Regions from separate parts of the Micromonospora sp. NPDC050784 genome, predicted to be linked through region 1. Evidence: riboswitches for the same ligand, from Rfam matches in the RefSeq annotation. Region 1 holds a riboswitch; the other holds the start of a gene.
The links. Region 1 has a riboswitch for cobalamin ahead of cobN (cobaltochelatase subunit CobN). Riboswitches for the same ligand answer to the same signal wherever they lie in the genome.
Positions count from the first base shown of each region.

Region 2: linked by a shared signal. The riboswitch ahead of ACIBD9_RS26600 (ribonucleoside-diphosphate reductase subunit alpha) and the one ahead of cobN (cobaltochelatase subunit CobN) in region 1 are both predicted to bind cobalamin.

Region 1 is NZ_JBITGG010000016.1:91,736-106,723, forward strand. It holds gene ACIBD9_RS21910 (cobalt-precorrin-5B (C(1))-methyltransferase) at 1-113, opposite strand, end outside; gene cobM (precorrin-4 C(11)-methyltransferase) at 110-955, opposite strand; gene cobI (precorrin-2 C(20)-methyltransferase) at 952-1,779, opposite strand; gene ACIBD9_RS21925 (cobyrinate a,c-diamide synthase) at 1,776-3,131, opposite strand; gene cobO (cob(I)yrinic acid a,c-diamide adenosyltransferase) at 3,125-3,736, opposite strand; gene ACIBD9_RS21935 (magnesium chelatase subunit D family protein) at 3,824-6,157, opposite strand; gene cobN (cobaltochelatase subunit CobN) at 6,213-9,881, opposite strand; cobalamin riboswitch at 10,216-10,345, opposite strand; gene ACIBD9_RS21945 (hypothetical protein) at 10,604-10,939, opposite strand; gene ACIBD9_RS21950 (RNA polymerase sigma factor) at 11,069-11,650, shown strand; gene ACIBD9_RS21955 (hypothetical protein) at 11,643-12,353, shown strand; gene ACIBD9_RS21960 (hypothetical protein) at 12,290-12,709, opposite strand; gene ACIBD9_RS21965 (hypothetical protein) at 12,711-12,992, shown strand; gene ACIBD9_RS21970 (hypothetical protein) at 13,024-13,692, shown strand; gene ACIBD9_RS21975 (aldo/keto reductase) at 13,807-14,703, opposite strand; gene ACIBD9_RS21980 (MFS transporter) at 14,777-14,988, opposite strand, start outside.
Region 2 is NZ_JBITGG010000023.1:57,923-72,910, reverse strand. It holds gene ACIBD9_RS26635 (TetR/AcrR family transcriptional regulator) at 1-575, opposite strand, end outside; gene ACIBD9_RS26630 (ion transporter) at 797-1,747, shown strand; gene ACIBD9_RS26625 (acyl-CoA dehydrogenase family protein) at 1,825-2,994, shown strand; gene ACIBD9_RS26620 (phosphate/phosphite/phosphonate ABC transporter substrate-binding protein) at 2,994-3,839, shown strand; gene ACIBD9_RS26615 (ferritin-like domain-containing protein) at 3,836-5,056, shown strand; gene ACIBD9_RS26610 (TraR/DksA family transcriptional regulator) at 5,080-5,433, shown strand; gene ACIBD9_RS26605 (ribonucleotide-diphosphate reductase subunit beta) at 5,640-6,635, opposite strand; gene ACIBD9_RS26600 (ribonucleoside-diphosphate reductase subunit alpha) at 6,677-8,995, opposite strand; cobalamin riboswitch at 9,187-9,404, opposite strand; gene ACIBD9_RS26595 (enolase C-terminal domain-like protein) at 9,717-11,111, shown strand; gene ACIBD9_RS26590 (FadR/GntR family transcriptional regulator) at 11,119-11,841, shown strand; gene ACIBD9_RS26585 (ATP-binding cassette domain-containing protein) at 11,925-12,743, opposite strand; gene ACIBD9_RS26580 (ABC transporter substrate-binding protein) at 12,743-13,795, opposite strand; gene ACIBD9_RS26575 (ABC transporter permease) at 13,836-14,843, opposite strand.

The sequences.
Region 1 (14,988 bases):
GCCGCCGCCGTCGCGCACGCGCCGGTGGTCCAGCCGGTGCGCAGCGCGGTGGGCCGGACCTTCGCGGTTCGCGGCAGGTCCGGTTCGCGCAGCGGCGGCTCGGCGTACGTCATGGTGTGTGCCCCGGTGTGGCTGTCCCCCCGGCGCGGGCGCTGGCCTGGCGGCGCAGCTCGGCGCGGGCGGTCGGCTCGGCCCGCCGGAAGGTGTGGAAGTGCCCGGGGTGGTAGAGGTGCGAGCGGGTGCCCTCGGCGGCGAGGGCCGGCCCGACCAGGAACAGGGTGTGCTTCCACAGCTTGTGCTGCTTGACCGTCGCCTCCAGGGTGCCGACCGTGCAGCGCACCACCAGTTCGTCGGGCCAGGTGGCCTGGTACGCCACCACGGCCGGGGTGTCCTCCGGGTAGCCGCCGGCCAGCAGCTCGGCCTGCACCTGCCCGGAGCGGGCGGCGGAGAGGAACAGCGCCATCGTGGTGCCGTGCCGGGCGAAGTCGCGGACCCGTTCACCGGGCGGCATCGGGGTCTTGCCGCCTTCCAGTCGGGTGAGGATCACCGACTGGGCCACCTCGGGCACGGTCAGCTCCCGTCCGACGATCGCCGCGACGGCGGTGAACGAGGACACCCCGGGCACGATCTCGACGGCCAGGTCGAGCGCCCGGCACAGGTCCAGCTGTTCCTGCACCGCGCCCCACAGCGCCGGGTCTCCGGAGTGGATCCGGGCCACGGTCAACCCCTGCTCGGCGGCGCGCCGGTAGAGCGGCAGCACACCCTCGATGGGCAGCTGGGACGAGTCGACGATCTCCGCGCCGGGGCGGGCGTGGTCGAGCACGTCGGCGTGCACCAGGCTGGCCGCCCAGATCACGATGTCCGCCTCGGCGATGACCCGGGCGGCCCGCAGGGTCAACAGGTCCGCCGCCCCGGGGCCGGCACCGACGAACCACACCTTGCCGTCGCTGGTCACAGCTTTCCTCCTCGGTGCTCGCGGCGGGCCGGAACCAGCAGCGTCGACAGGTACGGCAGGTCGTGTTCGGTGTCGTCGACCGGCCCGATCCGTTCGCCGGGCAACCCCAGGCTGCGGCCGAGCACCGCGTCGGCGAGGCGGCCCTGCCGGCGTAGCTCGGCGAGCAGTTCCGGGTGCCGCCGCCAGCCCTTGTAGGCGACCACGGTGCCCGGCCCGGCGAGGGCGTCGGCGAAGAGCGCCAGGCCGGCGGTGGCCGGCAGCAGGGTGAGCGGTTCGCGTCCCTCGCAGAGCGGGGTGCCGCTGCGGGCCGCCAGCTCCTGCATGGCGGTGACGCCGGGCACGGTCGCCACCCGCACCGCCGGGCACAGCGCGCGGACGCTCTGGGCCAGGTAGCCGAAGGTGGAGTAGACGTTGGGGTCGCCGATGGTGGCGAACGCCAGCGACCGCGCGCCCGCGTCGATCGCCTCGACCACCACCCGGGCGGCGTCGTCCCAGGCCGCCGCCCGGCGCGCGGTCACCCCACCCCGGTCGTCGAGGGCGAACGGCAGCCGGCGCAGCCGGTCCGCCGGCACGTACTCCCGGACGGTCGCCTCGGCCCGCCCGACCTCCGCGCCCGGCGGCGTCGCACCGGCCGTCGCGGTGGGCGCGACCCGGTCCGCCATCACGGGTACGAAGACCACGTCGGCCTCGCGCAGGATCCGCACGGCCTTGACGGTGAGCAGTTCCGGGTCCCCCGGCCCGACACCGACGCCGGTCAGCGTGGCGTCGGCGGGAGACACGTCGGCGGTCGGCCGCGCGTGGGCGCGCTGCGTGTCGGCGCTCATCGGCACGCCTCGACCAGTCGGCGGGCCGCGTCCGGGTGACCGGCCCAGTGGGTGTGCAGGTAGGACGCGTGCACCCGCCCGGCGACGAAGCCGTGCTCGGCGTCGTTCCAGCGCCACGCCGGCGCCTCGCCATGCCCCGGGTCGGTGGTGGTGCGGTGGAACTCGTGGCCGCGTACCGCCTCGCCGGCACGCGCCACCGGGGAGTCGGTGACGGCCCGGGCCTCCCGGTAGCCGAGGGTGAGCCGGTCGGTCATCCGCGCGGTCAGGTCCAGCCGGCCGCACATCGGTACCCCGTCCAGGGACCGCCCGAGGTAGAGCAGCCCGGCGCACTCGGCCACGATCGGCCCGTCGAAGTCGGCCAGTTCGGCGCGGAGCGCGGTGTTGTCGGCAAGCGTCTGGGCGTACGCCTCGGGGAAGCCGCCGCCGATCACCACCGCCCGGGTGCCGGTGGGCAGCGCCGAATCGCGCAGCGGGTCGACGGTGACGACGTCCGCGCCGGCCGCGACGAGCAGTTCGGCGGTCTCCGCGTACGAGAAGGTGAAGGCCGGACCACCGGCGAGCGCGACCAGTGGTCGCTCGACGCCGGCCGGCCCGCCGACGGCGGCGACCGGGTCCCACGCCGGGGTGGTCAGCGGCGGGGCGGTCCGGGCCAGGTCGAGCACGGCGTCGAGGTCCACGGTGGCCTCGACCAGCTCGGCGAGCGCGGTGACGATCGCGACGGATTCGGGTGCCCGCTCGGCGACCGGCACCAACCCGAGGTGCCGGGCGGGCGCGGCCACCTCGGCGGCGCGGGTGACCGCCCCGAGCACCGGTACGCCCACCTCGGCGAGGGCGTCGCGCAGCAGCGCCTCGTGCCGGGGTGAGCCGACCCGGTTGAGGATCACCCCGCCGATCCGTACCGCCGGGTCGAACGCGGCCATGCCGTGGGTGAGCGCGGCGGCCGACCGGCCCTGTGCGGTGGTGTCCAACACCAGCAGCACGGGCGCCTCGATCAGCCGGGCGACGTGCGCGGTGGAGGCGTAGTCGCGGCGGCCCACCGCGCCGTCGTGCAGGCCCATGACGCCCTCGACCACGGCGATGTCGGCGGGCGTGGGGACGCTCGCGCCGTGTCGCAGCAGGGCGGCGATCCGGTCGGCCCCGACCAGGAACGGGTCGAGGTTGCGCCCGGGTCGCCCGGCGGCGAGGGCGTGGTAGCCGGGGTCGATGTAGTCGGGGCCGACCTTGTGCGGGCTGACCGTCAGGCCCCGACGGCGCAGCGCGGCGAGCAGCCCGGTGGCCACAGTCGTCTTGCCGTGGCCGCTGGCCGGGGCGGCGACCACCACCCGGGGCAGCGCCCAGTGCGCGCTCACCACTCGATGCCCTTCTGGCCCTTCTGGCCGGCGTCCATCGGGTGTTTGACCTTGGTCAGCTCGGCGACCAGGTCGGCGGCGGCGACCAGCCGCGGGTCGGCGTCCCGGCCGGTGATCACGACGTGTTGGAAGCCGGGACGGTCGGCCAGCGTGGCGACCACCTCGTCGACGTCCACCCAGCCCCACTTCATCGGGTAGGTGAACTCGTCCAGCACGTACAGCCCGTAGCGCTCGGCGGCCAGGTCACGCTGGATCTGCCGCCAGCCCTCCAGGGCGTCGGCGGCGTGGTCGGCGTCGCCGCCGCGCTGGATCCAGGACCAGCCCTCGCCCATCTTGTGCCAGGCCACCGGCGCGCCCTGGCCGGTGCGCTCGTGCACGTCGCCGAGTGCACGGAAGGCGTTCTCCTCCCCCACCCGCCACTTGGCGCTCTTGACGAACTGGAACACCCCGACCGGCAGACCGGCCGTCCAGGCCCGCAACGCCAACCCGAAGGCCGCCGTCGACTTCCCCTTCATCTGTCCGGTGTGGACGATCAGCAGTGGCCGGTGCCGCCGCTGCCGGGTGGTCAACCCGTCGAGCGGCACCGAACTCGGTTGTCCCTGCGGCATCAGCCCGTCCCCCGTCCCGCGAGCACTCCCGCGCCCGTCTCTCCCGCGATCTTGCGGTTTCTGTTGGTCATACGTGCGTTTGGTCCGTTATGCCGCGACAGGAAGTGCAAGATCGCGGGGGTGAGGGTGGGTGAGGGCTTCCAGGGGGGTCCGGGGCGCGTTCAGCTGGGTGGCCAGACGGGCGGCCAGGTGCAGGCGGACCGGGCCGGACTCGCAGTCGACGACCACGCACGCGGCGCCGGTCGCCGCCAGGGCCTTCGCGGCTGCTGCCGCCCGGTCCAGTGGGCGGGTGCCGGCGGTGGCTCGGCCGTCGGTGACGATGAGGACCAGCGGGCGGCGCTTCGGGTCGCGCAGGCGTTCCACCCGCAACAGGTCCGCGGCGGCGAGCAGCCCTTCGGCCAGCGGCGTACGCCCGCCGGTGGGCAACTCGGCCAGGCGGGTCGAGGCGGCCAGCACCGACGAGGTCGCCGGCAGCAGGGTCCGGGCGCCGGCACCCCGGAACGCGATGACCGCGACCTTGTCCCGCCGCTGGTACGCGTCGGTGAGCAGGGCGAGCACCGCGTCCTTCACGGTGGTCATCCGCTGCCGGGCGCCCATCGAGCCGCTCGCGTCCACCACGAACAGCACCAGGTTGCCCTCACGCCCCTCGCGAACCGCCTCGCGCAGGTCGTCCCGGCGCAGTCGCAGCGGACCGGTGAGCCGGCCCCGGGCCGCCTGGTGTGGCGCGGCGGCGCGGATCGTGGCCGGCAGGTGCAGCGCGCCGACCCGGCCCGCCGGCACCTGGGCGCCGGTGGTGCGGCCCCGCCCGGTGCGGGCCCGCGACCGCCGGCCCGGCACCCCGTCACCCAGGCCGGGCGCGGTGAGCACCCGCGCCTTCAACCCACCCCGGGGTACGGCCACCGGCTGCGCCTTCCCACTGCGGGTCGGGTCGTCGTCACCTGTCGCCGATTCCCGGCCGCCGCGCGGGCGCGCGTTCGGGCCGTCGCCGTCCCGGTCGTCCGCCGGACGCTGCGGCCACCCGTCGTCGCCCCGGTCGCCGGTCTGGTGCTGTGGCCACCCGTCGGTGCCGACCGGGCCGTCGGCGTGTCCGTCGGGAGAAGCGCCGTCACGCGCCGCCGAGTGTCCGGCCGACCCGGGTTCGTCCTGCTCGACGCCGTCGCCCTGCCGACCGCCGCCAGTCAGGCCACCGCCAGTCGGGCCGCCGCCAGTCGGGCCACCACCGTTCGGGCCACCACCGTTCGGGCCACCACCGTTCGGGCCGCCGTCACCGGCCGGGCCACCGCCCCGCGGGCCGCCGCCGTCGGGGCCACGGTCGTCGGGGCCGGCGTCGTCCGGATCGTCGGGGTGGGCGTCCTGGGCGCGCTGCAACGCCTCGTCGAGGCGCTTCTCGTCCAGCCCCGGGGTGTCGAACGGATCGCGGCGGCGGCGGTGCGGCAGGGCCAGCCGGGCGGCCACCCGGACGTCGTCGATGGTGACCCGGTCCCGGCCGTGCCAGGCGGCGTGGGCGAGGGCGGTCCGGGCGGTGACGATGTCGGCGCGCATCCCGTCCACGTCGAACGCCGCGCACACCTCGGCGATCTGCCGCAACGCGGCGTCCGGGAGTCGTACCCCGGGAAGTCGGCGGCGGGCGGCGGCCACCTGGCCGGCGATCTCCGCGTCGGCGTCGGCCCAGCGCGCCGCGAATCCGACCGGGTCGGCGTCGGCGGCCAGCCGGCGGCGGACCACCTCGACCCGGATCTCCGGGTCCCGGCTGGCACCCACCTCCACGGTGAGCCCGAACCGGTCGAGCAGCTGCGGGCGCAGCTCACCCTCCTCCGGGTTCATCGTGCCGACCAGCAGGAACCGGGCCGCGTGGCTGACCGAGACGCCCTCCCGCTCGACGTGGCTGCGACCCATCGCCGCCGCGTCGAGCAGCAGGTCGACGAGGTGGTCGTGCAGCAGGTTGACCTCGTCGACGTAGAGCACACCCCGGTGCGCGGCGGCGAGCAGACCCGGCTCGAAGGCGCGTACGCCCTCACCGATCGCCTTCTCCAGGTCCAGTGCGCCGACCACCCGGTCCTCGGCGGCGCCCACCGGCAACTCGACGAGGCGGGCCGGACGGGTCTCGGCGGCGGAGTCGGCCGGGTGCGGGCCGTCCGGGCAGGCCGGGTCGGGCTCGGCCGGGTCGCAGCCGAAGCGGCAGCCGGCCACCCGCCGGACCGGGGGCAGCAGCGCGGCGAGGGCCCGTACGGCGGTGGACTTGGCGGTGCCCTTCTCACCCCGGACCAGCACCCCGCCGATCGCCGGGGAGACCGCGTTGAGCAGCAACGCCAGCCGCATGTCGGCCATGCCGAGCACCGCACTGAACGGGTAAATCGTCACTGCGCCTTCTTTCGTTCGCGACTGCGGGGCTCGCAAAACCGGCTCACTTCTTGCGCTCACTGCGCTTCCTTCGTTCGCGACTGCGGGGCTCGCAAAACCGGCTCACTCCTCGCGCTCACACCCGGTCCTCCAGGTCGCCCTCGCTGGCCAGGTACGTGTCGCGCAGGCGGTCCAGGGTGGCCGGCTCCGGCTTGGCCCACAGCCCCCGGTCGGCGGCCTCCAACAGCCGCTCGGTGATGCCGCGCAGCGCCCACGGGTTGGACTGCTCCAGGAACTCCCGGGTGGTCTCGTCGAAGAGGTACGCGGCGGCCAGATGCTCGTACATCCAGTCGTCGACCACTCCGGCGGTGGCGTCGTAGCCGAACAGGTAGTCCACTGTGGCCGCCAGCTCGAACGCGCCCTTGTAGCCGTGCCGGCGCATCGCGGCGATCCACTTCGGGTTGACCACCCGGGCCCGGAACACCCGCCGGGTCTCCTCACCCAGCGTGCGGGTGCGCACGTCGTGCGGCATCGCCGAGTCACCCACGTACGCCGCCGGTGACGTGCCGGTGAGGTGGCGGACCATCGCCACCATTCCGCCGTGGTACTGGAAGTAGTCGTCGGAGTCGACGATGTCGTGCTCACGGGTGTCCTGGTTCTTCACCGCCACCGCGATTCGGGAGAACGAGCGCTCCATGTCGGCGCGCGCCTCCCGCCCGTCCAGGCCCCGGCCGTACGCGTAGCCGCCCCACACCGCGTACACCTCAGCCAGGTCGGCGTCGCTGCGCCAGGTCCGGGCGTCGATCAGGGGCAGCAGCCCCGCGCCGTACGCGCCGGGCTTGGAGCCGAAGATCCGGGCGGTGGCCCGCCGCTCGTCGCCGTGCTCGGCGAGGTCGGCGGTGACGTGCGCCCGCAGGTAGTTCTCCTCGTCCGGCTCGTCCAGCGCGGCCACCCGCCGCACGGCATCATCGAGCAGCGCCACGACGTGCGGGAACGCGTCGCGGAAGAAGCCGGAGATGCGCACGGTGACGTCGACGCGGGGCCGGCCCAGCTCGGCGGTCGGCACCACCTCGATACCGGTGACCCGCCGGGACCGGTCGTCCCAGACCGGCCGGCAGCCCAGCAGCGCGAGCACCTCGGCGATGTCGTCGCCCTGCGTCCGCATGGCGCTGGTGCCCCACACGGTCAACCCCACCGAGCGGGGGTACGCGCCGGTGTCGGCGAGGTGCCGGGCCAGCAGCGAGTCGGCGAGGGCCACCCCGACGTCCCAGGCGTTGCGGCTGGGGATGGCCTTCGGGTCGACGGAGTAGAAGTTGCGGCCGGTGGGCAGCACGTTGACCAGACCCCGGGTGGGTGAGCCGGACGGGCCGGGCGGCACGAACCTCCCGTCCAGCGCCCCGAGGGTGTGAGTCAGCTCGTCGGTGGTCCGGTCCAGTCGGGGCACCAGCTCGGTGGCGGCGAAGTGCAGCACCGCGGCGACGTCCGGGATCGACTGACCGGTCACCTCGGTCACCACGGCGTCGACCGCGTCCACGGCCCAGTCCAGGGTCTCCATGCCGACGACCAACCGCCGCGCGAGGGCCTCGATGAGGTCGATCGCGTCGGCGGCGGTGCCGGCCGGCCCGTCCACCACCTCGGTCAGCGCCGCAGGCAGAGCCAGTCGCTGTCCCGGCGCCGCGAGCAGCTCCTGCTCGTCGAGGGAGTACGCGACGGCGAGGGCCTGCCGCAGGCCGGGCAAGGCCCGGGCGCCGCCCCAGATCTGCGGGGCGCGCAGCACCGCGAGGACGAGGTTGACCCGTGGCTCGCCGGTGGGCGCGTCGGCGAGGATGTGCAACCCGTCGCGGATCTGCACGTCCTTGACCTCGCACAGGTACCCGTCGAGGTGCAGCACGAAGTCGTCGAAGTCGTCCGCGTCGGGCATCGCCTCGGCGTGCAGGTCGTGGTGCAGTTCGGCGGCGCGCACCAGGTCCCAGATCTGGGACCGCACGGTGGGCACCTTGGCCGGGTCGAGGGCCTGCACGGTCGCGTACTCGTCGAGCAGTTGCTCCAGTTTGGCCAGGTCGCCGTAGGTCTCGGCGCGGGCCATCGGCGGGACCAGGTGGTCGACGACCACGGCGTGCGCCCGCCGCTTGGCCTGGGTGCCCTCGCCGGGGTCGTTGACGATGAACGGGTAGACCAGCGGCAGGTCGCCGAGGACGGCGTCGGGCGCGCAGTCGGCGGCCAGGCCGAGGCCCTTGCCGGGCAGCCACTCCAGGGTGCCGTGCTTGCCCAGGTGCACCACGGCGTCCGCGCCGAAGCCGCCGTCCGCGACGGGCGCGGTCAACCAGCGGTACGCGGCCAGGTAGTGGTGGCTCGGCGGCAGGTCCGGGTCGTGGTAGATGGCGATCGGGTTCTCCCCGAAACCGCGCGGCGGCTGGATCAGCAGCACCACGTTGCCGAAGCGCAGCCCGGCGAGCACGATGTCGCCGCCGTCGGTGTACAGCTCGCCCGGCGGCTCACCCCAGTGCTCCCGCATCCGCTCACGCAGCTCGACCGGAACCTGGTCGAACCAGCGCCGGTACGTCGGCCCCGGTATCCGGGCCTCGGCGGCGGCCAACTGCTCCGGGGTGAGCCACTCCACGTCGTGGCCACCGGCGGCGATCAGCGCGTGGATCAGCGCGTCGCCGTCGTCGGGCGGTGGCGTGTCTCCCAGGTCGTAGCCGGCCTCGGCCAGCGCGGCGAACAGCCGGACCGCCGAGGCCGGGGTGTCCAACCCGACGGCGTTACCGACCCGGGAGTGCTTGGTGGGGTACGAGCTGAGCACCACGGCGACCCGCTTGTCGGCGTGCGGGACGTACCGCAGCCGGGCGTGGCGCACGGCGATCCCGGCGACCCGGGCGGCCCGCTCGGGGTCGGCGGCGTAGACCGAGAGCCCGTCGGCGTCGATCTGCTTGAACGAGAACGGCACGGTGACGATCCGGCCGTCGAACTCGGGGATGGCGACCTGCATGGCGGCGTCCAGCGGGGACAGTCCGGCATCGCTGTCGGCCCACTGCGTGCGGGTGCTGGTGAGGCAGAGTGCCTGGATGACCGGTACGTCCAGGGCGGCCAGGGCGCCGACGTCCCAGGCGTCCTCGTCGCCGCCACCGGAGGCGTCCGCGGCGACCGCACCGCCGGCGGCGAGCACCGTGACCAGCAGCGCGTCACAGCGGGCGAAGAGCCCGAGTGGGCCGGCGCCCGTGGTCAGCCCGCGTAGCGAGCCGCAGAAGATCGGCAGCGGGTTGCCGCCGGCGTTGTGGACCGCGTCCGCGAGTACGTCGACGAAGTCGGTGTTGCCGGCGAGGGCGTGCGCCCGGTAGAAGACGATTCCCACGGTGGGCCGGTCCGGGTCGGCGGGATGTTCGCCGTGCACGCCGTACGCCGGGGTGGGCGCGGGCGGGGCGAACCCCTCGCCGGTGAGCAGCACCGTGTCGGACAGGAACCGGGCCAACTGCCCCAGGTTGTCCGGGCCGCCCTCGACCAGGTACGCCAGCGCCTGGGTGACGACCCCGGACGGCACGGTGGAGATGGCCATCAGCTCGGCGTCGGGCAGCGCCTCGCCGCCGAGGACGACCGTCGGCACGCCGGTGGCGAGCACCGCGGCGAGGCCGTCCGGCCACGCCTGCCGACCACCGAGCAGGCGTACGACGACGAGGGCGACCCCGTCGAGCAGGGCGGGCACCTCCTCGACGGTGACTCGGGCGGGGTTGGCCAACCGGTAGTCGGCGCCGCTGGCGCGGGCGGCCAGCAGGTCGGTGTCGGCGGTGGACAGCAGCAGGATGCGCACGGTTGGCTCCGGAAAGTGACGTCCTGGGCCCCAACGGGGGCGACCGGGACGATGCGGGTGGGTACGGCGTCAGCCGGTACGACGGCCCGGGTGAACGACGTACCGACGCGGGCGTCGGGGCCGGTCAGCGGCGGGCGTTCGGCTCAGCGGTACCGGAGGCCAGCGACCTGGCGCACGCCGCTGCGGCCGGCCCGAGGCGCGCGGGCGCGGCCGGTTCCGGGCGCGCTGCGGCGCCCTGCGCACAAGTTATGACGATGCTCGTCGATGAATGAGACGCCGTGCGTCATCGGTTCCTCCTCGGGTGTCCACGCCCTGGGGTACGTCCCGACGGCCGAAGTATCCTGGCTTCCGGATCGACGCTCTCCCCCGGCCTTCCAACCGCAGACACACGGCCGTGACTCACGAGGGGGGATCGCTCCCCGGTGACAGTGGCGGGACCGCGTCGGAATCGCACCGACTTCCTTCACTGCCGTCAGGCCGCGAATGCTGCCACACCGCCGCGCCGCCGGTCAACGCGGACCCCGCCACCGCTCGGCCACGACCACCACATTGACCTGCGAAAATGTTGCCGTGCGGGTTGCTTCTCGCCGACGGCGGGCTGTTGAGCTGGCTGGTCGGTGGCGACGTGCTCCATGGCGGGGCGGTGTGTGGGCAATGTCCTTTGGAGCTGATGTCGTAGACGATTCATCCCCGGGGACAGTCATGATCCGCTGACTCGTGTCTTAGCGGGAGTGGCGTTCCGGGTGGGCCCGGCTCCACGTCCGCATGCGTTCCGGGTAGCCGGTGCGCGCCGCCTCGTACAGCGGCACCGCGTGCTTGCGGGCGATGGTCCCGGCGGCGCGGGGCGTTCCGGTACGGCGCCGGATCCACTCGCCGTCGTGGGCGATCGCCACCACTGTGGTGTCCGTCGCGGTGGTCTCCGGCTCCAGGTAGAACTCCACCCCCTGCCGGGTGGCCACGAACGCCTCCAGCGCCGCGAGGTCGTCGCGGGTCGCCTCCCGATCCAGCTTCGTCGGGGTCGCCCCGGCACCCCGTGACCGGCGATTGAACCAGCTCATGCCCCCGCCCCTCTCCTCGACGCCCCTCCAGTGCAGCACCGATTCCTGGCAATACGCTGCACGCCGGGTGGGAGAGAGCTGACCTGCGCCGGTAAATCCGTGTGGAACCCGCGGCGGGTGGGCGGTGTCATGAGTGTGATCCGAACGGAGGCTCCCCTGGACGACGAGGCGCTCGTCACCCGCGCTCGGGCAGGTGACCTGGAGGCGTACAACCTCCTGGTCGCCCGGCACACCGCGTCCGCGTACCGGACGGCGGTGCTGCTCGGCGCGGGCTCGGACTCCGAGGACGTCATCCAGGAGGCGTTCGTGAAGGCGTACCGCAAGCTGTCCCGTTATCGGGGTGAGTCGTCCTTCCGATCATGGCTGCTCGCGATCGTCGCCAACGAGACCCGCAACCTGCACCGGTCGCGGGGCCGGCGCGACGGGCTCGTCCTGCGGGCCGCGACCGCGAACCCGGCGGCCGAGATCGCCGAGGACGGGGCCGTCGGCGCGGTCCTCGCCGGGGAGCGCCGGGCCGCCTTGGTGGAGGCCCTGCGGCAACTGCCCGTACGGGACCGCGAGGTGATCGTCTGCCGGTACTTCCTCGATCTCACCGAGGAGGAGACGGTGGCGGCTCTGGGCTGGCCCCGGGGAACGGTGAAGTCGCGTACGTCCAGGGCGCTGGCGAAGCTTCGCAGCCTGCTCGACCGTGAGGAGGTCCGGCATGGGTGACCTCGAACGGGAACTGCGTGATCTGTCCGCCTGGCTGGAGACCCCCGAGCCGCCCGACGTGACCGCTCGCGTCCGCGCGCGGGTCCACCGGCCCACCCGCCGGTGGCGCTCGCTCGCCGTGGCCGCGCTCGTCGCCCTGATCGTGGCGGTGGTGCCACCGACCCGCGCCGCCATCGCCGACGCCGTCACAGGGCTGCTGCGCTTCGCCGGTGTCAGCATCGCCACCTCGCCCGCGCCGACGCTGCCAAGCGCAACTCCGTCCCCGTTGCCGGCGCAGCGGGCCGTCGCCCCGGACGAGGCGCAACGGTTGGTGCGGTTCCCGATCCGCCAACCGGCGACGCTGGGCCCGCCCGAGCGGGTGCTGGTCGCCGACCCGGACGAGACCGGCCGGTACCGGGTGGTGGCCCTGCTCTACGACGGGGGCGCGCTGCGCGTCGACGCGTTCGACGGTCGTCTCAATCTGGCCTTCCACAAGGAGGTCAGCTCGCCGGGAGTGGCCTGGACCCACGTCAACGGCGACTTCGCCATCTGGGTGGACGGGCCACACGTCCTGTCGTACGTCGATCGCGCCGGACAGGTCCGCGAGGAGACCGCCCGACTCGCCGCCTCGACGCTCATCTGGGAGGAGGGCGACGTGACCTACCGGATCGAGGGCGCCCTCAGCCGGGCGGAGGCGGTCGGGATCGCCGAATCACTGCCGTAGGGAACCCGGCGGGCCCGGCCGGTGTCATGACGATGCGACGAGTCGTCGACGGGTACCGGAAGGGGCGAGATGGTTTCACGGGGCAAATTGCTGCTGGCGGCATCGGTTCTGCTGGCGGGCTGCACGACCACGACCAGCGGTGGTTCGGCCGCGCCGACGAGCGGACGCACCACCGCATCGAGCGCGGCGACGTCGAGCGCGACCACATCGAGCGCGGCGACGTCAAGCACCACCGGGTCGAGCGCCGCGACGGGCTGCGGTTCGCGGGTCGAGACGGGTTCACTGCCCGACTGGGCGGACGCCGGCTTCAGCGGGGACGCGCGGATACCACACGTCTTCGGCGCGAAGGGTGACATCGTGGCGGTGCTGTTCGCCCACCCGCTGCGGCAGGTCCGGACGGACGGGTCGAACAACAAGATCCTCTGGGTGGCCCGCGCCGCCACGACCTCGCCCGACCCGACGGCACCGGCAACCCTGGTCATCACCGCGACCCTGGACGGCGCCGACACCCGGGTGAGCCGGGAGGTCGCCGGCGGTCCGGGCCCATCGATCATCGACCTGCCGCAGGCCGGGTGCTGGCACCTCGACCTGCGCTGGTCCGGGCACACCGACACCATCGACCTGGTGTACGCCCCCTGAGCCGGCGCTCGGGCCGCCTAGGCTTCCCGACGTGCCCACGGACGCTCGGGCGGCGGCGGCCCGCAACAACGCCGAATGGTGTGACATCGTCTGCGGCAGCCACGGGCTGGTCGGGCGTACCGACGACGAGGCCTGGTCGGTCCCCCGCCGGTCGCCACAGTGGTACCCGGACGCGGTCACCCTGCGACCCGGCGTCGACGCCGAGGCTCTGCTGGCGCATATCGACGCGGGGCCCGGCGCGTCGGTGAAGGACAGCTTCGCCGACCTCGACCTGTCCGGGTACGGGTTCCGGGTGCTCTTCGACGCCCAGTGGATCCACCGCCCCCCGACGGCAGCACCCGTCGACGCGCCGCTCACCCCGATCCGTACACCCGAGGGGTTGGCGGCCTGGGCGGCGGCACACGGCGGCGGCGAGCTCTTCCGCCCGGCGTTACTGGCCGACCCGCGGGTCCGGATTCTCGCCCGCCACGACGACCGGGGCGCGGTCACCGGCGGTGCGGTGCTGAACGGCGGCGACGGCCGGTACGGCGTCTCCAACCTGTTCACCCGCACCGCCGACCCCCGGAACATCTGGGACGGGGTGCGCGCCACCGTCCCCACCGCGTCGCTGCTCGGCTACGAGCCCAACCCCGACCTACCCCCGGCCCTGGACGCCGGCTTCCTTCCCACCGGCCCCCTCCGAGTCTGGCTCCACGACTGACCCACCTCCGTTGATCATGAAGTTAGCGACACGACACGCCGACAGCGGTGGCGATAACTTCATGATCGACGGCGGGGACGACCGGACGGCGCGGAGGGCGGAGGGCCGGGCGGGTTAGGGCAGGCGGGTGAGGTCTTCGGGGGTTAGGCGCAGGGCTGCGGCGGCGATGTTCTGCTCCAGGTGGGTGGGGTTTGCGGTGCCGGGGATGGCCAGCACGTGAGGGCCCTGGTGCAGGGTCCAGGCGAGGCGTACCTGCTGCGGGGTGACGCCGTGCGCGCGGGCGACCGCCTCGACGGCCTCGCCCTGGGCGGCGCTCGCGCCCGCCTCCCGCCCGGTGCCGGCCAGCGCGAAGAACGGCACGTAGGCGATGCCCCGCTCACCGCAGAGCCGCACGAACGCGTCCTGCTCCCGGTAGGCGTCCACCCCGTAGTTGTTCTGCACGCAGACCACCGGAGCGATGCCCGCCACCTCGTCCAATTGCTCGGGCCGGACGTTGGAGAGCCCGAGGTGCCGGATCAGCCCGGCGGCCCGCAGCTCGGCGAGCGCGCCGAACCGATCTGCCAGCGGCACCGGGCCCGGCCCCCGGCCGAGGCGCAGGTTCACCACGTCGAGCTGGTCGCGGCCGAGCCGGCGAAGGTTCTCCTCCACCTGGGCCCGCAACTGCCCGGGGGTGTACGCCTCGGTGAAGCCTTCCTCCGGGTCGTACCCGAAACCGACCTTGGTGGCGGTCACCAGATCCTCCGGGTACGGGGCGAGCGCCGCGCGGATCAGCTCGGTGGCGTAGCGGGCCGGGCCGGTGCCGACGCGTAGGGTGCCGCCGGGCGAGACGTAGAACGCGGCCGTGTCGATGTGGTTGATGCCCAGCTCCATGGCGCGGCGCAGCAGGGCGACGGCCTGGTCGGGGTCGGGGTTCGCGGTGATCCGCATGGAGCCGAAGCCCATCCGGTGCACGGTGCGGTCGCCCAGGGTCCAGGTGCCCGCCGCGGCGGCGCTGATCTTGTCGGTTGGCATCGGGCGACCGTAACCAGCCCGGGTGCGCGGCGCAGTCGGCCACGCACCCGATACCGCCCGATGGCGAAGTGGGTTAGTTTTTAGCTACCGACGAAGCCGTTCCGGCGGGGTGTGGCGGGCGCAGCACCGGCACCAGCAGCAGGGTCGGCAGCAGCAGCAGCGGCACCGCCAGCAGCGCGCGCAGGGTGCCGACCTCGTCGCCGATCAGCCCCAGCAACGGCGGGCCGCCGAGGAACGCGGTGTAGCCGATCACCGCGACCACGCTCACCCGCACCGCCGCGTGCG
Region 2 (14,988 bases), on a different contig from region 1:
AGGTGCGGGTACGCCGCGAGGTCCAGTCCGGCGAAGCTGAACGCCCCGGCGGCGGACTCGCGGCGGGCGAAGAGGCTCACCACGCCGGTCATCATCGCGATGGCCTCGAACTTGGCGGACACGGGGCAGCGCACAGGCTTCAGGATCCGGATGCAGTTGTCGAACCAGGCCAGGCTCTCGGGGCCGATGCCGGAGGGCCGGTGGATCACGTCGAGCAGCCACGGGTGGGCGCCGAACAGCGCCAACTGCCGGCGGCCCAACAGCACCATCGTGTCCAGCCAATCGCCCTCCACCTGCGGGTACGGGCGCAGCTCCCCCACGGCCCGGTCGGTCATCAGGTCCAGCAGGTCGTCGCGGGAGGACAGGTAGCGGTAGAGAGAACCGGCGCCGGTGCCGAGCGAGGCGGCCACCGCGCGCATCGACACCGCGCCCAGCCCGTCGGTGTCGGCCAGTGCGATGGCGGCCACGACGATGGCGTCCCGACTGTGCGCCGGAGCGGGGCCGCGACTGCCGCGTTCGGGCCTGCTCCAGATCGGCTGCCGGTCGGAGCCGCCACTCGCGGATGTGTCACTCACTGATCTACTGTAAACTGCAAACGGCGTTCGCTGTTTAGACTCGGCGTCGGAAGGATGCCGCCGGCACCCAGCGAACGAGTCACGCTGCACGGATGGCACGGTCGCCCAGCGTCATTGATCTTGGCTAGTCTGGTGGACATGCCCGCACACCATCCGCACCGCCACGACGACGGCCGGAGGTGGGCCCCCACCGCGGCGCGCCTGATCGAGCCGGCCGACTGGTGAGTGGCGCACACGTGCCCGCCCAGCGCGGTGGGCCGCCCGCACCAGCGCAACCGCACCGCTCGGGTTGGACCGACCGTTGCGACCGGCTCGCCCGGTCCCGCCCCTTCGAGATCGCCATCGTCGTGGTCATCCTCGCCAACGGCATCGTCCTCGGCCTGGAGACGTACGACGACCTGAGCCCGGCGGGCAGCGCGCTGCACGGGCTGGAACTGTTCTTCCGGGCCGTCTTCGTCGTCGAGATCGCCGTCCGGCTGGCGGCGTACGGCAGGCGCCCACAGGACTTCTTCCGACACGGCTGGAACGTCTTCGACTTCGTGGTGATCGCGGCGATCTTCATCCCGGGCCTGCACGGCGACCCGGCGTTGCTGCGGGTCGTGCGGGTCGCCCGCATGGTCCGTCTGGTGCGGTTCTCGCCGGGTCTGCGGACCATCGTCTCCGCGCTGTGGCGCAGCCTGCCGGGCGTCACCGGGTTCCTCGCCCTGGCCGTGGTCACGCTCTACGTGTACGGCATGGCCGGCTGGCTGATCTTCGGAAACCGGTATCCGGAGGAGTACGGCGACATCGGCCGGTCGCTGCTGACGCTGTTCGTGCTGCTGTCGCTGGAGACGCTGCCGGACCTCATCGAGCAGGGCATGGCAATCTCACCGTGGACGCTGCTGTACTACGTCAGCTACGTGGTCATCACCGTCAACCTGCTGCTCAACATCCTCATCGCGGTCATCGTGAACTCCATGGAGGAGGCCCGCCGGCTGGAGATGACCGAGCGACTGGCTCCCGGGTACGACGAGGACGGCGACGGTGTACCTGACGAGGTGGACCGGATCGCGCTCACCCAACGGCTGGACGACCTGCGGGCGGTCATCACCGAGTTGGAACGTGAGCTGCGCATCGACCGGGACGACGGGCACGGCCGACCCCACCGGGACGACGCCCGCGCCAGACGGTGATCGGACGCTCGCGCTGCGTCTTCGGGTTCGGATAGTGTCGACGGCGGTCCCATCGGCCTCCCTGAAGGGGTAACGGCATGACGGCCAGTGTCGACAATGACCAGACCACCACCGATCCCACGGACACGCTCGGCACGGTGATCGACGAGGTGATCCGCCCGCAGGCGCCCATCGTCGACCGGGATGGGGCCTTCCCCCGTCCGGGTGTCGACGCTCTCGCCGCAGCCGGCCTGCTCGGCCTGGCCTCCTCGACCGAGGTCGGTGGCGGCGGCCACGGCATGCGGACGGTCGCCGAGGTCATCGAGCGGCTGGCCGCCGAGTGCGGGTCCACCGCGATGGTGGTGCTCATGCACTACGCGGCGACCGCCGTCATCGAGGCGCACGGCCCGCGCGACGTCCGCGCGGCCATCGCCGCCGGCGACCACCTCACCACGTTGGCCTTCTCCGAGTACGGCTCGCGCAGCCACTTCTGGTCGCCGACCGGCACCGCGACGGCCGCCGACGACGACACCGTCCGCCTCGACGCCCGTAAGAGCTGGGTCACCTCGGCCGGGGAGGCCAACAGCTACGTCTGGTCGAGCCTTCCGCTGACCCGCGACGCCGGCCCGATGACGCTGTGGCTGGTGCCGGCCGACAGCGCGGGCCTGAGCGTGACCGGCGACTTCGACGGGCTGGGGCTGCGCGGCAACGGCTCTCGCCCGATGACCGCCGACGGGCTCCGGGTTTCGCCGGCGGCGAGGATGGCTGCCGACGGGGCCGGGCTCGACACCGCGCTCGGCGTGGTCCTGCCCTGGTTCCTGGTGCTCAACACCGCCTTCTGCCTCGGTCTCGCCGACAGCGCGGTGGCCGAGGCCGGCCGACATCTCACCCGGACCACCCTCGCGCACACCGGCGCCGCCCTGCGCGACGCGCCCGTCACCCGACGCGACCTCGCCCGCCTGATGATCCGCACCGACGCGCTGCGGGCCTTCCTGGGCGACACGCTGACCGCACTGGAGACCGGCCGCGACGACGCGACGCTGCGGGTGCTCCAGGTCAAGGCGCTCGCCGGCGAGACCGTCGCCGACGTGACCGACGGCGCGATGCAGCTCTGCGGCGGCAGCGCCTTCCGCAAGGAGTTGGGCCTTGAGCGCCGTTTCCGGGACGCCCGCGCGGCCCGGGTGATGGCACCCACCACCGACGCGCTGCACGACTTCGTCGGTCGGGTCGCCACCGGCCTGCCGCTGCTCGACCAGGCCAACCGCTGATGCCCGCGCCAACCGTCCTGCTGGGCGCGGTCGCGTACGACCCGAAGGTGGTGACCATCTGGGAGGGTTTCCGCGCCTGGCTGCGCGGCCGGGGCCTGGACTTCGACTTCGTCCTCTACTCGCACTACGAGCGACAGGTCGAGGATCTCGTCGCCGGGCGGATCGACGCGGCCTGGAACTCTCCCCTGGCCTGGCTGCGGGCCGAGCGGCTGGCGGCCGCCAACGGCACGACCGTCCGCGCGCTCACCATGCGCGACACCGACCAGGACCTCACCTCGGTCGTGGTGGTTCGCGCGGGCTCGCCGGTGCGCCAGCTCGCCGACCTCGCTGGGCGGGTGGTCGCCGTCGGGGCGGTCGACAGTCCACAGGCGACGCTGATTCCGCTGGGTCACCTCGCCGCGGCCGGGGTGACTGTCGACGTACGCCGCTTCGACGTGGGAGTCGGCCTGCACGGCGACCACATCGGCGGCGAGCGGGACGCGGCCCGCGCCCTGGTGGCCGGGGAGGTCGACGCCGCCTGCATGATCGATGCCAACCATCTGGCGTTCGTTCAGGAGGGCACGTTACCGCCCGAGGGCACCCGGATCGTGGCGCAGACCGCACGCTACGACCACTGCAACATGACGGTCCGCGCGCCGGAGCCCGACGGGGTCCGGCTCCTCGGCACACTGCTGCTCAGCATGTCGTACGCCGATCCGCTGGTGCGTCCGCTGCTCGACCTGGAGGGCCTGACGGCCTGGCGGGAGGGCCGCACCACGGGGTACGCCGCCCTCGCCGAGGCGGTCGACGCCAGCGGCTTCTACTCCCCCGACGGGCGGGTGACGGCCACGGACTACCGGCCGTGAACGCGACACCTGTCGCCGAGGTCGACCTGGGTGACCTGGGTTTCGGCCGGGGTGCGCACCTGCTCGTGCAGCGCGCCCTGGCCGGGTTGCCGCCCGGCGGCCGATTGGCGGTCTCCGGCCGCGACCCGGCGCTGCGCGTACACCTGCCCGCCTGGTGTCGTGGCCGTGGCCATCTGGTCGAATGGCCGGACCGGGGCGACCGGGGCGACCGGGGCGACCCGGTGGCGGTGGTGGTCCGTGGGTCGGCGGATGACGACCGCTGGTTCGGCGCCGAGCGGGCCGGGCCGGCCCTGCCCTCGGCGCTCAGCAGCCGTCCACCGGCGCGGTGGGGGCTCGGCGCCCGGGGCGCGCTCCTCGAAGCCGGTGGTCCGGAGGCCCGGTTCGACCTGAACGACCGCGACCTGGTCTGGGCCGACATCGCCCCCCACCTGTACGCGCAGGCCGCCGCCCGACAGTGGGACCCGCAGGCCGCGGTGCCGTGGGACGACCCGTTCGCGCTGCCGACCGACGTCGAGGCCGCGGTCGTGCAGGTGATGACCTATCTGGTCGAGAACGAGCAGGCCGCCCTCGTCGTGCCGGCCCGGTTCGTGGGGCGCATCCACCCGCACTTCCGGGAGGTGGTGCAGCTTCTCGCCGTGCAGATGGCCGACGAGGCCCGGCACATGGAGGTCTTCAGCCGGCGGGCACTGCTGCGGGGCGCCGAGCTGGGAACGTCATCCGCCGGCGGTCGGCAGTCGCTGTTCACGCTCGTCGCGGAGTCGGACTTCGCGTTGGCGTCGTTCCTGCTCTCCGTGCTCGGCGAGGGCAGCTTCGTCGATCTGCTCTCGTTCCTGCACGAGAACGCCCCGGACCCGGTGACGCGCCGGATCTGTTGGCTCGCCATGCAGGACGAGCGCCGGCACGTGGTGTTCGGCATGGCACACCTGGAGCACCAGGCGCAGCTGGATCCGCTGCTGCGGGACCGACTACGGGCGGCCATCCACCGCCGCCACGACGCGCTTGCCGACACCGCGGGGCTCAACGCGGACGTCTTCGACGCGCTGGTGGTGCTCGCGGCGGGTGGTTGGCATCCGGACGACGTGTCCGCCGGCTTCGACCGGGTGCGGGCTCTGCAACACGCGATGGACCAGGGCCGTCAGCGCCGTCTCGTCCGACTGGGTTTCCGGCCCGACGAGGCGGCGGCGCTCTCCGCCCTGCACACCCGCAACTTCATGTAGGGGCGCAGTACGGTGGAACGGCCATGACCAGCAACTCCAGCGCGGTCCGCGAGGCACTCTTGCGGCTACGCGAGCAGACCGAGGCTCAGGCCACCGCCCTGGAGGGCGACCTGCGGAGCCTCTTCGAGGCGTCCCGGTCGTCCAACGCCGACGACGAACACGACCCCGAGGGCAGCACGATCGCCTTCGAACGCGCGCAGCTCATCGCCGTCCTGGACGCCACCCGCCGCCGCTTGGCCGAGCTGGACGTCGCGCTGAAACGGGTCGACGACGGCAGCTACGGCGTGTGCGAACGGTGCCTGCGCCCCATCCCCGCCGAGCGGCTCGTCGCCCGCCCGTCAGCACGTACGTGTGTGGCCTGCGCCAGCCGACGGTGACGGTGCCGGCCGTCAGGTGATGGTCGGGCTACGACGTTCCAGCAGGACGACGACCCCGCACCGCCTCGTCGATCATGGAGTTGTGGTGGGTGACAAAGTGCCTGCACAACACCAAATCGGGCACCACAACTCCATGATCGACGAGACTGGAAGATCGGCGCGGATGGGGCGTTCCTCAGGGGCAACGCGTGGGTTGAGGTCGCCGCCTAGAAGTCGTCGTCGAAGGCGACGGTGCCGGTCACCCCGACCTGGTACGCCGACACCCGCCGCTCGAAGAAGTTGGACAGTTCCTGCACGTCCTGCAACTCCATGAAGCCGAACGGGTTGCTCGAACCGTAGTGTGGCGCGATGCCGAGCTGGGCGAGGCGGCGGTCGGCGACGTGCTGGAGGTACTCCCGCATGTCGGTCAAGGTCAGACCGGGCACGCCGTGGCCCAACAGGTCCTCGGCGAACTGCACCTCACACTCGACCGCCTCGGTGAGCATCCGGCGGACCTGGTCGGCGAGGTCGTCGTCGAACAGGTCCGGCTCCTCGGCCCGGACGGTGTCGACGACGTCGAACGCGAACGCCATGTGCATCGACTCGTCGCGGAACACCCAGTTCGTGCCGGAGGCGAGGCCGTGCAGCAGGCCGCGGGAGCGCAGGAAGTAGACGTACGCGAAGGCGCCGTAGAAGAACAACCCCTCGATGCAGGCGGCGAAGCAGATCAGGTTGAGCAGGAACGCCCGTCGGTCCTCGCGGGACCGCAGCTCCCGTAGGTCGTTGAGGGAGTCGATCCACCGGAAGCAGAACTCGGCCTTACGACGGATCGAGGGGATGTTCTCGATGGCCGCGAAGGCCTCGAAGCGCTCGGTCTCGTCGGGCACGTACGTGTCGAGCAGGTTGAGGTAGAACTGGACGTGCACGGCCTCCTCGAACAGCTGCCGGGACAGGTATAGGCGGCCCTCGGGGCTGTTGACGTGCTGGTAGAGGTTGAGCACCAGGTTGTTGGCGACGATCGTGTCGCCGGTGGCGAAGAACGCCACCAGGCGGCTGACCAGGTGCCGTTCGGCCGGCGACAGCTTGTCCAGGTCGGCGAGGTCGGCGTGCAGGTCGACCTCCTCGACCGTCCAGGTGTTGCGGATCGCGTCGCGGAACCGGTCGAAGAAGTGCGGGTAGCGCATCGGGCGGAGAGTGAGGTCCATCCCGGGGTCGAGCAGCATGTGTGTGGTCCTCGTGTCGGTGGTGCTGACGTCGGTGGTGGTCACTGGCAGGCCTCGCACGACTCGGGGTTCTCCAGCGAGCAGGCCAGCGCCTCCACGTCGACGGCGACGGGCGCCACGGCGCTGACGGTGGCCTGCTGGATCCGGGTGGCGGGGCGCGAGCGCAGGTAGTAGGTGGTCTTCAGCCCGGCCTTCCAGGCGTACAGGTACATCGAGGAGAGCTTGCCGATGGTCGGTGCGGCCAGGAACAGGTTCAGCGACTGGGACTGGTCGATGAACGGGGCGCGTGCGGCGGCCAGGTCGATCAGCGCCCGCTGCGGCAGCTCCCACGCGGTGCGGAACAACTCCCGTACGCCGGCCGGCAGTTCGGCGATGTCCTGCACCGACCCCTCGGCCCGTTTGATCGCCGACCGGATCCGCTCGGTCCACAGGCCGCGGGCCTTCAGCTCGCGTACCAGGGCGGTGTTGACCTGGAGGAACTCCCCCGACAGGGTCTCGCGCTTGAACAGGTTGGACACCTGCGGCTCGATGCACTCGTAGCACCCGGCGATCGAGGCGATGGTCGCGGTGGGCGCGACGGCCACCAGCAGCGAGTTGCGCAGCCCGTACGCCTCGACCCGCTCGCGCAGCGCGTCCCACCGCGCGGTCTGCGTACCCTCGACGCCCCACAGGTCGGGCTGGAGCTGGCCCCGCGCGGCCCGGGTCTGCAGGTACGCCGGATGGGCGCCGAAGTCGCGCGCCAGGTCGGCGGAGGTCTCCAGCGCGGTCAGGTACAGCTCCTCGCTGATCCGGGTGGACAGCTCCCGGGCGGCCGGCGAGTCGAACGGCAGCCGCAGCGCGAAGAAGACGTCCTGGAGGCCCATCAGCCCGAGCCCAACCGGCCGCCAGCGGGGGTTGCTCGCCGCCGCCTGTGCCGTCGGGTAGTAGTTGATGTCGATGACCCGGTCGAGGAAGGTCACCGCCGTCCGCACCGTGGCGCGCAGCCGCTCCCAGTCGATGCCGCCGTCGGTGAGGTGGGCGGCGAGGTTCACCGAGCCGAGGTTGCACACGGCGGTCTCGGCGTCGCTGGACACCTCGACGATCTCGGTGCAGAGGTTGGACAGGTGCACCACGTTGCCCGGCTCGGCGGTCTGGTTGCAGAGGCGGTTGGCGGCGTCCTTGAAGGTCATCCACCCGTTGCCGGTCTGGGCGAGGGTGCGCATCATCTTCCCGTACAGCTCCCGCGCCGGGACCTGCCGCACGTAGCGCCCCTGCGCCTCGGCCTCCCGGTACGCGGCGTCGAACCGCTCCCCCCACAGGTCGGGCAGCTCGGGCACCTCGTGCGGGTCGAACAGCGACCACGGCTCGTCGGCCTCGACCCGGCGCATGAACTCGTCCGGGATCCAGTTGGCCAGGTTGAGGTTGTGGGTGCGCCGGGCGTCCTCGCCGGTGTTGTCCCGCAGTTGCAGGAACTCCTCGATGTCCGGGTGCCACGGCTCCAGGTAGACGCAGGCCGCGCCCTTGCGCCGGCCACCCTGGTTGACCGCGGCGACGCTCGCGTCCAGCGTGCGCAGCCACGGCACGACCCCGTTCGACTGCCCGTTCGTGCCCCGGATCAGCGCTCCCCGGGAGCGGACCCGGGAGTAGGCGATGCCGATGCCACCGGCGAACTTGGACAGGTTGGCGACCTGGGCGTACCGCTGGTAGATCGAGTCCAACTCGTCGAGCGGGGAGTCGACGAGATAGCAGGAGGACATCTGGGTGTGCCGGGTCCCGGAGTTGAACAGGGTCGGGGAGCTGGGCAGGTAGGCCAGGCTGGACATCAGCCGGTAGAAGCCGACCGCCTCGTCCGCCGTCCGGGACAGGCCGCAGGCAACCCGCAGCAGCCAGTACTGCGGGGTCTCCAGCACCAGTCGGCTGGTGGGGTGGCGCAGCAGGTAGCGGTCGTACACCGTACGCAGGCCGAAGTACTCGAACCGGCGGTCGCCGTCCGGGTCGACGGCGGCGTCGAGGGTCGCGGCGTGTGCGGCGACGAACGCGGCGGTGTCGGCACCGATCAGGCCCTCGGCGTGGCCGACCCGGATCGCCGCGCTGAACGAGGTGATGCCCTGTCGACGCACCTCCTTGTCGACGTAGCCGGCCAGCAGCCGCGCGGCGAGCCGCGAGTACTGCGGCTCCTCACCGATCATCTCGGCCGCGGTCTGGATGGACAGCCGGTCCAGTTCGGCGGTCGTCGCGCCGTCGTAGAGGCCGCTGATGGTGCGGGTGGCCACCCGCATCGGGTCGACGTCGGTCAGGTCGTCGGCCCACCGCTCGACCGCTCGGACGATCTTGTTCACGTCCACGGGTTCGGTGCCGCCGTCGCGCTTGCGGACCTGCATCGGCGTGCGCCGCACTGTCGCGTCGCCGCTGGCCGGGACTACCTCGGTGACTGTCACCACTCGCTCCTCGGAGTTCGAGACCTGGTGGCCCGGACGCGAGGAGACAGACACCGACGGACGCCACGCCAGCCCGGCGTGGGTCAGGTGGCGTCAGCCGTCCCACGCGGCCTCGGACCGCCGCCCACCCGGGTGCGGGTACGCGGCGCGCTGGCAGGTCTTCGGACTCGCGGGCACGACCGGGATCGCCGGTCTCCTACTGGCCGTCGCTTCCCAGGCCGATTGGTGGCCCAGTGCTGATGACGGCGGTCGTTCCCACTCACCGCTGCGGGACAGTCCCGGAATTCCACCGGGTTCCCTGTTGCCTCGACCGCCCCGGATGGACGGCCGAACCAGCTGCGCTCGACACCATATATAGGGACGCAGCCGTTGTCACACCCCACATGTCGGTCTCGGGCGTGTCGGCGGCGGGCGGTGACCACCGTCACCCATGCGGCCGACCACGCCAGCCCGACCGTCGCCCGGCAACGGAGACGGAGACGGTCGGCCACCTCGCCGCGCGCGCCGGTCAGGCGGTGCCACAGGCGGAAACGCCCATCAGCGCGAACCAGCAAACATCATATGTCTACGGGCCAACAGTGATCGACATCGTTGACGCGCCAAGACAACTCTCCGTATACTCCCAATGATCATCTGATCTTTAGCCTAGCCGGGCGAGGAGCGCATGCCGCAGATCACTGCCGTCACCGTCGAAGACGTCCGCTTCCCCACCTCCCTGACCGCTGACGGGTCAGACGCCATGAACAAGGACGGCGACTACTCGGCGGCCTACGTCGTCCTGCACACCGACGGCGTCGACGGCGTGGGCGCCCCGCTCACGGGGCACGGCCTGACCTTCACCATCGGTCGAGGCAACGACATCGTCGCGGCGGCGGCGGTCCACCAGGCACAGCGCCTCGTCGGCCTGGACGTGGCGACGATGGCAGCGGACATGGGCGCGGTCTACCGCCTCCTCACCTCCGACTCGCAGCTGCGCTGGCTCGGTCCGGAGAAGGGTGTCGTCCACCTGTCGCTGGCGGCCGTGCTGAACGCGTCGTGGGACCTGGTCGCCCGGGTCGCCGACAAACCGCTGTGGCGGCTGCTCGTCGACATGTCCCCCGAGCAACTCGTCGACATCGCGGACCTGCGCTACCTGTCCGACGCGCTGACCCGGGACGAGGCGCTGGCCATCCTGCGGGCCAAGGAGGGCACGAAGGCCGCCCGCCTCGCCGAGCTCGACCGGACCGGCTACCCCGCCTACACCACCTCGGCGGGTTGGCTCGGGTACGGCGACGACAAGCTGCGCCGGCTGTGCCAGGAGGCGGTGGACACCGGCTACGGCTACGTGAAGCTCAAGGTGGGCGCCAACCTCGACGACGACATCCGCCGGTGCGCGATCGCACGGGAGATCCTCGGGCCGGACCGCAACCTGATGATCGACGCCAACCAGGTGTGGGACGTCGGTCAGGCCATCGAGTGGGTCACCGCGCTCGCCCGGTTCAAGCCACTGTGGATCGAGGAGCCGACCAGCCCCGACGACATCCTGGGCCACGCGGCGGTCCGCCGTGCCGTCGCTCCGATCGGCGTCGCCACCGGCGAGCACTGCCACAACCGGGTGATGTTCAAGCAGCTGTTCCAGGCCGAGGCCATCGACTTCTGCCAACTGGACACCGGCAGGTTGGCCAGCATCAACGAGATCGTCGCCGTGCTGCTGCTCGCCGCGAAGTTCGACGTCCCGGTGTGCCCACACGCCGGCGGCGTCGGGCTGTGCGAGATGGTCCAACACGTGTCCGTGCTCGACTACGTCGCGATCTCGGGGGATCTCACCAACCGGGTCACCGAGTTCGTCGACCACCTGCACGAGCACTTCACCGACCCGTGCGTCATCCGGGACACCGGCTCGGGCAGCGGTTACGTCCTGCCCAGCCAGCCCGGCTACTCCACCCGGATGCGCCAGGAGTCGGTCGCGCTCTACCGCTTTCCCGACGGCCACTACTGGGCGGCGACAGACCCGACTACCGTGTCATCTCCGGAGGCGTACGTGATCGCGGGTGGGAAGGCCACCCCCGCCGGCCGCTAGGGGGGTCATGTCTCGCACGGACGAAGTGGTCAACGGCATCAAGCGGATGATCCTCGAAGGTCAGTTCCGGCCCGGCGACCGGTTGCCCATCGAGAAGGATCTCGCCGAGCAGCTCGGTGTCTCGCGGGGGTCCCTGCGCGAGGGGATGTCGGCCCTGTCGATCCTCGGCATCGTCAACATCCGGCAGGGCGACGGCACCTACGTCACCAACCTCGACGCGCCACAACTGTTGGCCCCGATGGGTTTCGTGGTGGACTTCCAGGGTCAGGGCGACCCTCGGCACATCCACACCGTTCGCCGTCTGTTGGAGTGCGAGGCCGCCTGCCTGGCGGCGACCAGGATCACCGACGAGGCCCTGGCTCAGGCGGGTGACCTGCTCGACGAGGCGGCCCGGTTGATCGGCCAGTCACCGCCGGACCACGAGCGGATCATGGAGATCGACATCGCCTTTCACCGGATCATCGCGGTGCACGCCGAGAATCCGGTGCTCGTCGGCCTGATCGAGGCCTTCGCCGGGCGCACCATCCGCGGCCGGCTCTGGCGGAGCCTGCACGAGGAGGGCGCGGACCTGCGCACCCACGACGAACACGTGGCGATCCTGAAGGCCCTCGTGGCGCGCGACCCGGAGCGGGCCCGCACCCGGATGGCCAACCACCTGATCGGTGTGGAGGAGTCGTTGCAGGGTTTACCCGACGATCCTGACGCGAGCATCGACACGACCCGGTCCTGACCGCCGCGGCCTCACGACTGCACGTCGAGCAGCCCCTCGTCGTACAACGCCGTCCAGAGCTGATCCGGAACGCCCACGTCGGATCACCGCTCGTCCCGGTCCACGCTGGTGCTGCCGGTCATCGCCGCGACCAGGTCGTCGGTGGTGACCTCGTCGGCGCGGAGTTGGGCCGCTCGTCGGCCGAGGCGCAGCACCTCGACCCGGTCGGCGATCTCGAGTACCTGCGGCATGTTGTGGCTCACCAGCACCACCGACATGCCGGCGTCGCGGGCACGCCGAACGACGTCGAGCACCCGCCCCGTCTGGACCACGCCCAGCGCCGCGGTGGGCTCGTCGAGGATGACCACGTTGGTCGCCCAGATGATGGCGCGGGCCACCGCCACGCACTGCCGCTGCCCACCGGAGAGCATCGCGATCGGGGTGGTGACCCGGGGGATCCGTACGCCCAGTTCGTCGAGGGCGGCGGCGGCGCCGTGGCGCATGGCGCGCTTGTCCAGCAGCCCGAGCCGACCGAGCGGTCCGGAGCGCAGGATCTCCCGACCGAGATACAGGTTGGCGGCCACGCTGAGGTCGTCCGCGACGGCGAGGTCCTGGTAGACGGTCTCCACCCCGGCCCGCCGGGCATCGACCGGAGTGGAGAACTGGACCGGACGGCCGCCGACCCGGATCTCGCCCTCGTCCGGCGGATGCACACCGGACAGGGTCTTGATCAGGGTGCTCTTTCCGGCGCCGTTGTCACCGATCAGCGCGACGACCTCGCCCCGGCGGACCGTGAAGTCGGCGCCCCGCAACGCCTCGACGTGCCCGAACCGTTTGACGATGCCGCGGGCTTCGAGGACCGGCGGTTCGGCGTCGGTGGGGTGCTGCTCGCTGTCGGCGGTGGCCGTGGGGATGCCGCCCATCACTGCACCGGCGGGTTGGCGCAGCTGGGCTCGAGCACCGCCTTGATCTCCGCCGAGTCGATGTTCTCCTTGGTGACGAAGGTGACGCCGGTGTCGGCCGATGCCAGCGGCGCCTTGTCCCGAAGGTGCTTGACCATCTTGTCGACGCCGAAGTAGCCCATCTTGAACGGGTTCTGCACGACCAGGGCCGAGATCTGGCCGTTGCGCACCCCGGCGATCTCGTCCGGGGCCGCGTCCCAGCCGATGATGACCACCTTGCCGGACTTGCCGGCCGCCTGGATGGCCTGCGCGGCACCGAGCACGCTCGGCTCGTTGGCCGCGAAGACGCCGGCGAGCTTGGGGTTGGCGGTGAGGATGTTCTCGGTGACCCGCCGTGCCTCGTTGACGTCACTGCGGCTCGGCTGCTGGCCGACCAGCTTCAGGTTGGGGTACTGGGCGAGGCCGGCCTTGAAGCCGTCGACCCGCTCGGTGTTGGTCTGCGATCCGGGCTGGAACTCGACGAGCGCCACCTCGTGGTTGCCGGGACCGAGCTCGGTGGCGAGCAGCTTCGCCGCCTCGGTTGCCGACGCGCGGTTGTCGGTGGCGAAGAGGGGCACACCCGACGGCTGCGGGCTGGTGCCGGAGTCGATCATGGCGACCGGGATGTCGGCGGCGAGCGCCTGGTCGGTCGCCGGCGCCAGCGCGCTGGAGTCGGTCGCCGCGTAGACGATGCCGTCGACCTTCTTGGTGACGAAGTTCTGGATCAGGTTGACCTGACCCTCGACGTCGGTCTCGGTGGTCACCCCGTCCCACTGGACGGTGACGTCCCCCGCGCGCTGCGCGGCGCACTCCGCGCCCGCCTTGACCGTGTTCCAGTAGTCGGCCCCGACCGCCTTGGGTACGACGGCGAGCTTCAACGGGCCGCTCGCGTCCTTGGTCGCGCCGTCGCCGCCGTCCCGGACCTCGACCCCGCCGCAGGCGCTGAGCAGCGCGGTCGCCGCGGCCGCGGCCAGGATCGCCTGCGCGCGCAGGAGTGGTCCTCGCGTCCGCCGGCTGGTGGTGGTGTGTGCCATGGTGTGTGTCCTTCCTCGTTCGGACTCTCGAAATGGCATGTCAACCGCGTGATTCCAGCCGCCTGCGGCGGTACTGGTCGAAGTAGACGGCGGCCCAGATGATCACGCCGACGATCACCTGCTGGTAGTGGATGCTGATGTCGAGCAGGACGGCGCCGTTGCGGACCAGGGCGATGAGGAACGCGCCGATGATGGTCCCGACGATCCGGCCCTGCCCGCCGAACAGGCTGGCACCGCCGATGACCGCGGCGGCGATGACGTCGAGCTCCAGCGAGATCCCGTAGTTGGGTTGGCCGGAGTTGACCCGGGAGGCGGCGATCATGCCGCCCAGCCCGACCAGCACGCCGGCCAGCACGTACACCCCGGTCAGGTGCCGACCCACCCGGATGCCGGAGCGGCGGGCCGCCTCCAGATTGGAGCCCATCGCGTACGTGTACTGACCGAAGCGGGTCTGGGAGAGCAGGAAGGCGACCCCGACGGCGACCAGGACGGTGATCACCACGGCGAACGGGATGCCGAGGATCTCCCCGTTGCCGAGCAGTTGGAAGGAGCGGGGCAGGCCGTAGACGCCGACCGCTCCGGTGATGATGAAGACGAGGCCGCGGCCCACGGACATCGTCCCCAACGTCGCGATGAACGGCGGAATCCGGGCCACCGTCACCAGCAGCCCGTTCAACAGCCCGGCCAGCGCCCCGACGCCGATCGCGACCGCGGTCGCCGCCCAGAGCGAGAAGCCGAGGTCGCGTACGACCATCGCGCCCAACACGCCGGCGAGCGCGGCGACCGACCCCACCGACAGGTCGATGCCCTTGGTGATGATGACCATCGTCTGGGCCGTGGCGATGATGGCGATCACCGCCGTCTGCGCCCCGATGTTGAAGAGATTGTCGGCGGTCAGGAAGTAGGGGCTCGCGAAGGTCAGGGCGATGAACAGGACGACCAACGCGGTCGCGGCGGTGAACTCGGAGACGGCGTGGGAGATCCGTTCCCGGAACCAGTCGCTGAGCTCGCCGCGCTGCGTGCCGGCGGTTGCCTCGACGCTACTCATCGTCGGACCTGACCTCCCCAAGCGTGGCGCCGGCAACCCGACGGGGACCCGCCGACGAGCCGAACGCCTGTGAGCGACCGACCCCGCTCGGCTGGCAGCGCGGCCAGGTGGCCGCACGACCCTCGACATAGGTCGGATGTTTCCC